Sulfuricurvum kujiense DSM 16994: one gene and its partner. Each later gene encodes a partner of the first gene's protein in a complex. Links are inferred from orthologs where the notes say so. Each region holds a gene or a part of one and is shown on either strand. Other genes may lie near its edges. The genes, in order: dnaG and SULKU_RS10985.

Region 1 (3,271 bases):
CTGCGCAAACACTTGATACTATCAATACCCATATTAAAAGCCGTGTTCATGAGAGCAATTCCATCACGCAGACGACATCGGATCAGGCCCACTCAATCCAAACGATCGTCAATGAAGGGGTAGAAAATTTCACGGTGACTCTGGAAAATATGAACAATGCCGTCGGACTGCTGCACCACGGACGGCAGGAACTATCCACCCTTTTGGATACCATTTCTCACAGTACAGAGCTTGAAACAGAACTCAGCAGCAAACTCGATCAACTAAACGGGGAGGCCTCTCAAGTCCAAAAAATCCTCTCCGTCATCGGCGATATTGCCGAGCAAACCAATCTTCTCGCACTCAACGCCGCGATCGAAGCGGCACGTGCGGGAGAACACGGAAGAGGGTTCGCCGTCGTCTCTGATGAGGTGCGAAAACTGGCCGAACGGACGCAAAAAAGTTTGACCGAAATCAATGCTACGATTAATGTTATTGTCCAGAGCATTGCCGACGCAACCGAACAGATGCATCTAAACGCCAAAGCGATGCAAAACCTCACTATGATCTCACAGAGGGTGGATAAAGATATAAATGAAACCGTCAGTGCGATGGAAAATACCAACATGCTGACAAAACAAAGCGTTACAAATTCCCAAACCATTGCAAACCACATCAACTCCATGCTGGTTCAAATGGAAAAACTCGGGACCATTTCATCGGCTAACGATACCTCCATGCGAGAACTCTCCGATATCGTTTCCCAAATCGCCTCGTCGGCTAATGCACTTTATACGCAGTTAGGGCAATTTAAGACACATTAATAAAGCCCCGTTTTGCTAAAATGTCTTTATGATTACCCAAGACTCCATCGAGGCTCTCAAAGCCCGGCTTGATATTGTCGATATCGTCGGCTCGTACATCGAGCTCAAACGTGCCGGAAGCAGCTTTAAAGCTCCATGCCCGTTTCACGATGAGAAGTCCCCCAGCTTCGTCGTCAACCCCTCCCGCCAAAGCTATCACTGTTTCGGGTGCGGCGTACACGGCGACAGTATCAAATTCGTCATGGAGTTTGAGAAACTCAATTACCCCGAAGCGATCGAAAAACTGGCCGCTTCCACCAATTTCACCCTCCATTACACCGATAACGCTCAGCAAAAAAAACGCTCAACGCTTCTGGAAAGCCTCAACGACTGGTATCAAAAATTGTTGGAGCAAAACCGCACCGCACAGGAATATCTGCATGAACGGGGTATTTATGCGTCCAGTATCGAGCGGTTCGGAATCGGATACGCACCCACATCACCCGAAACGCTCCGATTCTTGGAACAGCGCAAACTTCCGACCGCCGAAGCGATCGAGCAGGGGGCTATCGGCCGCGGAGACGACGGACGCCTTTTCGCCCGTTTTATCGAACGGATCACATTCCCTATCCACTCCACCAGCGGAGCCATCGTCGGATTCGGCGGACGTACCATAACGGGACATCAGGCAAAATACGTCAACTCCTCCCAAAGTGCCATCTTCAATAAGTCGCGCTTGCTTTATGCTTATCATCTGGCCCGTGAAGCGATTTACCGCCGTCGGGAGATTATCGTTACCGAGGGGTATCTCGATGTCGTTATGCTCCATCAGGCGGGGTTCACCCACGCCGTCGCAACGCTTGGGACCGCTCTCACCGCCGAGCATTTGCCGCTTCTTCGCAAAGGGGAGCCGAAAGTATATGTGGCGTATGACGGGGACAAAGCGGGACGTGCCGCAGCTTTCAAAGCGGCAAAACTTCTCAGCACTTCCGGTTTTGACGGCGGTGTCATATTGTTTGAGGGGGGATTGGATCCCGCCGATATGATTAAAAGCGGGCAGATCGAGCAGCTCAATGCCCTCCTGCATCGTCCGATCCCTTTTATCGAGTTTGTTATCACCGAAATGATCAGCGCCTACGATCTCCAAGACCCTAAAGCCAAAGAGACGGCGCTGCATGAAAATATCGCTTTTCTCAAAACTCTCTCGCCGCTCCTTCAAGAAGAGTACCGCCCTTTTATCGCTTCGAAACTGGGAATCTCCCCATCACTTATTCAAATCGGACAAAAAAAGAATACAGTACCTCAGCCTATTAATTTTTCTCACCACGATATCTGGGAGCTAAGCTTTATAAAAACGCTTTTGGAACGTCCCCATATTGCCGATACGCTCCTTGACTTTATCGATGCCTCTTTGCTGCAGTATCATGTGCAAGAATTTGAATCGGCTCTGCAGGGACGGAATGATGATCCCAGATTAAGTGCTTTGATGATGGATGACCGAATTCGAACGTTTGAAGGAGATGAGGGGCTTAGAGCGGAACTTATTACTTTCTTGAGCGCCCATTATAACCGTGAACTCAAAAAAGTGACAACTCAAAATACGGTATCATTCGATCAAAAATCGTACTTGATTCGTCAGTATCGGGATAAAATTGAGCGGCTCAAACGAGGCGAACTCGTACCATTAGGATAACCAAAATACATACTTTTCTTTTTAACAAGAAAAGTAAGCAAAAGAAAATTGTCTCCGCAACAAATCGCTGACGGTACGCGTTCGCACTTCTGCGCGCGACCTTGCTCTTTGTATGTTGCGTTGACACGATGTATAAAAAAGGAATTTCATGAAAGCAATCGCTTTATTCAGCGGCGGACTCGATTCGACACTCGCGGCCAAACTCATTATCGATCAGGGAATCGAGGTGATCGCCTGCAACATCAATACGGGATTCGGTTCGACCAAAGACCGTCTGGCACACATGAAAAACATGTGTGAACAGATCGGTGCCGAGTTTCGAAGCGTCGATATCCGTGACGAATACATCCGTGAAGTTCTCTTTACCCCGAAATACGGCTACGGTAAAAACTTCAACCCCTGCATCGACTGCCATGCCAAAATGTTCGAAGTGGCCAAACGCGTCATGGAAGAGTGGGGGGCTAGCTTTCTAATCAGCGGCGAAGTGTTGGGTCAACGTCCGATGAGCCAAAACAGCGAATCTCTTCAAAAAGTGCTCAATCTCAGCAACTGTGAAGGGCTGCTACTCCGTCCCCTCAGTGCCAAAGCACTAACGCCGACTATTCCCGAGACCGAAGGATGGGTGGATCGTGAAAAGCTCGAAAATATCAACGGACGCAACCGCGAACGCCAAATGGAACTGGCGGAACAGTTCGGTCTCAAAGATTATGAAGCACCGGGCGGGGGATGCCTCCTTACCGATGAAAACTTCTCCAATAAAATCCGTGATTTTATTGCCCACGATACCTTCAGCGTT
Region 2 (3,161 bases), 2.1 Mb from region 1 along the record:
TCAATCCCGGAAATATCGGAGAGAAATCGCGTATCCGAGAGATCGTAAAGGCATGTCAGGAACGCAACATTCCGGTTCGTATCGGGGTGAATGCGGGAAGTCTGGAGAAAGAGTTTGAACAGCGCTACGGGGCAACGGCAGAGGGGATGGTGGCCTCAGCCGAGTATAACATCAAATACCTCGAAGATCTTGGATTTACCGATATAAAAATCTCTCTTAAAGCCAGCGATGTGCAGCGTACCGTCGAAGCGTATCGTCTTCTCCGTCCTAAAAATAACTATCCGTTTCATCTGGGTGTGACCGAAGCGGGGACGGTTTTTCATGCGACGATCAAAAGTGCGATCGGTTTGGGGACGCTCTTGCTGGAGGGCATCGGCGATACGATGCGTGTTTCCATTACGGGGGAACTCGAAGAGGAGATCAAAGTCGGCCGCGCGATTCTCAAAGACAGCGGGGTTGCCAAAGAGGGGCCGAACATTATCTCGTGTCCGACCTGCGGACGGATCGAAGCCGATCTGGTGAGTGCGGTCAGCGTCATCGAAGCGAAAGTCAAACACATCAAAAAGCCTCTCGATCTCTCGGTGATGGGATGTGTCGTTAACGCCATCGGAGAAGCAAAACATGCCGATGTCGCAATCGCGTACGGAAAAGGATCGGGGCTGGTAATGGTCAAAGGGGAAGTGGTAGCGCGGTTGGATGAAGACAAGCTCGTGGATCGTTTTGTCGAAGAGGTTGAGAAAATGGCTAGAGAGGAAGATTAAATGCTAAAACACGATAAATCTGCCCCGAATGGGGCAAGCTTTAGTGACCCAAGCGGTCTTAGCGTAGTTGCATGGGCTTCGCTCATGCGGCGTCTGCCGGAGGCAAACTAAATGGAAGAGTCTTTATATAATTTAGCGTTTGAGCGCTCTGTTCTAAGCTCTATCATTTTCGATCCTTCGCAGTTTGACGATTTTGATGCAGTGCTGACACCGGAAGATTTCTATCTCTCTGCCCATCAGGAGATTTACCGTGCCATGATGAGTTTAGCTCATCGGGATCTTCCGATCGATGAGGAGTTTCTCCGTAAAGAGCTCATGGCAAAACAGAAGTTCGATGAACGGGTGATGGTCGATATCCTCACCGCCAACCCGATCGCCAATACCAAGGCGTATGTGCAGGAGATCAAAGACAAAGCGATAAAGCGTCATCTTTTGACCCTCACAACGGAGATCAAACGGGTAACGCTGGAAGAGGAACTGACCGGTACCGACGTTGTCGATTTGGTTGAGAAAAAACTCTACGAGATTACCCAAAGCTCTCAGGCGACCGATTTTAAAGATGCCCCCTCTATCGCCGATGAGACGCTGGCATATATCGAAGAGATGAAAGCGCGCGGCGATTCGGTTCTTGTCGGTGTCGATACGGGATATGCCGAGTTGAACAAAATGACGACGGGATTCGGCAAAGGGGATTTGGTCATCATCGCCGCCCGTCCGGCGATGGGGAAAACGTCGTTTGCTCTCAATATGGTGCAAAATCTCCTCGATAAAGGGAAAGGGGTTGCATTCTTCTCGCTGGAGATGCCGGCTGAGCAGCTGATGCTGCGCCTTTTGAGCGTTCAAACCTCGATTCAGCTTCAGCGTCTCCGTGTCGGGGATATGAATCCGCAGGAGTATAAACAGCTTAACGATGCGGTCGATAAAATGCGCCGATCCAAACTTTTCGTCGACGATCACGGCTCGGTCAACATCCATCAGCTCCGCTCCAAACTCCGTAAACTCAAATCCCGTCATCCCGAGATCGAACTGGCCGTTATCGACTACCTCCAAATCATGAACGGAACAGGGGGAAAAGATCGTCACCTCGAAGTGAGTGAAATTTCGCGGGGGCTGAAAATGTTGGCGCGTGAACTCGGGATTCCGATCGTCGCCCTCTCTCAGCTCAACCGCGGACTCGAATCGCGCGCGGATAAGCGTCCGATGCTCAGCGATATCCGTGAATCGGGTTCGATCGAGCAGGATGCCGATATCATCCTCTTCGTCTACCGTAACGACGTCTACCTCTACAAAGAGGAGAAAGAACGGGAGAAAGAGGCGATAAGTGCGGGAAAAGAGTTTATTTCCAAATACGTCGAAAAGGAAGAAGAAGAGGCGGAGATCATTATCGGAAAACAGCGTAACGGTCCGACGGGGCACGTGAAGCTGATGTTCCAGAAAAAATTCACCCGTTTCGTCGATCGACCGACATTCGGTGCGGCGCAAATCGTCTATGAAAGCATCGATATGAAACCAGCTGTTATGAACCTTGATGATGAGAATGTTGAGAAAATTTCAATGCCAATAATTCCATTTTAAATGTCAAAACTGGAGCGTGTTGATCTCTTCGATTTCAAAAGCGGCTCGCTCTTTGTTCTGTTTCTCCTTTTTATCTTCTCACTCTCTTTATCCTATGAATATTATCAGTTTAAAAAACTTAAAACATTTGATGATCCGTTGGTTCGAGCCGAGGTCATCGATCAAGAAGTACGTCTTATCGGTGAGATTCCTAAAACCTCGATGAAGCTTCGGCTCGAAAACGGCGCGACTGTCCGATGTGCTATGTCTCCCTATCTGCGTGATCTGCGCGGACGCAATGTATCGATCGAGCTTCAGGTCGCAAAAGTGACTTTTCTAGATTATCTCAAAGGGTTTCGTACACGCGGCGTGATTATGGAGGTGTATCCGCAGCTGAGTCTCAAAGAGCAGTGGTATCGCCGTATTGCGCTTGCACACGATGATCCGTGGATGAAGGAACTCTACGGAGCGCTGTTCGTCGCTACCCCCATGTCGCAAGAGTTTCAAACACTGGTAGGGGCAATGGGGCTGAGCCATATTCTATCCATCAGCGGCTATCATTACGGGATTATTTCGCTGATTGCCTATTTTCTGCTCCGGCGTCCCTATCGGTGGCTTCAAAACCGCTATTTCCCTTACCGTCACGGCAATCGCGATCTATTTTTTATCGTATTGGGAATCTTGTTTTTGTATTTATGGGCACTGGAGTTTATTCCGCCGATGGTGCGGGCTTTCGGGATGATCGCTGTCGGGTATTGGCTTTATGATCGGGGGATAAAGATCGTATCGCTGCAAACACTGCTGATTACCGTCGGGGTATTGCTTGCTTTTTTCCCGAAACTATTG

The links.
Region 2: the proteins of dnaG (region 1) and SULKU_RS10985 are in contact, whole or in part, in a crystal structure (PDB 2R6A), measured with the Geobacillus stearothermophilus proteins. The link is inferred for Sulfuricurvum kujiense DSM 16994 from one-to-one orthologs. Residues at the interface, in WP_049624496.1 of Geobacillus stearothermophilus: Lys456, Leu457, Leu458, Pro459, Ala460, Asn463, Ala464, Leu467, Leu535, Leu536, Ile537, Ala538, Gln544, Glu545, Asp548, Tyr549, His552; in WP_033016901.1 of Geobacillus stearothermophilus: Ser13, Glu15, Ala16, Gln18, Glu91, Leu92, Asp94, Ala95, Val96, Pro97, Thr98, Ala99, Ala100, Asn101, Tyr104, Tyr105, Ile108.

The regions. Positions count from the first base shown.
Region 1 is NC_014762.1:77,812-81,082, forward strand. What follows is about bases 211-3,153. They hold dnaG (DNA primase), read left to right. Parts: upstream 211-831; coding sequence 832-2,475; downstream 2,476-3,153. Other genes in these bases: SULKU_RS15245 (methyl-accepting chemotaxis protein), read left to right, coding at 211-803; SULKU_RS00390 (argininosuccinate synthase domain-containing protein), read left to right, coding at 2,624-3,153. In the rest of the region: more of SULKU_RS15245, read left to right, coding at 1-210; more of SULKU_RS00390, read left to right, coding at 3,154-3,271. UniProt on the Escherichia coli protein: RNA polymerase that catalyzes the synthesis of short RNA molecules used as primers for DNA polymerase during DNA replication.
Region 2 is NC_014762.1:2,204,033-2,207,193, reverse strand. The notes cover bases 272-3,104. They hold SULKU_RS10985 (replicative DNA helicase), read left to right. Parts: upstream 272-872; coding sequence 873-2,336; downstream 2,337-3,104. Other genes in these bases: SULKU_RS10980 (ComEC/Rec2 family competence protein), read left to right, coding at 2,337-3,104; ispG (flavodoxin-dependent (E)-4-hydroxy-3-methylbut-2-enyl-diphosphate synthase), read left to right, coding at 272-761. In the rest of the region: more of ispG, read left to right, coding at 1-271; more of SULKU_RS10980, read left to right, coding at 3,105-3,161. UniProt on the Escherichia coli protein: The main replicative DNA helicase, it participates in initiation and elongation during chromosome replication. Travels ahead of the DNA replisome, separating dsDNA into templates for DNA synthesis.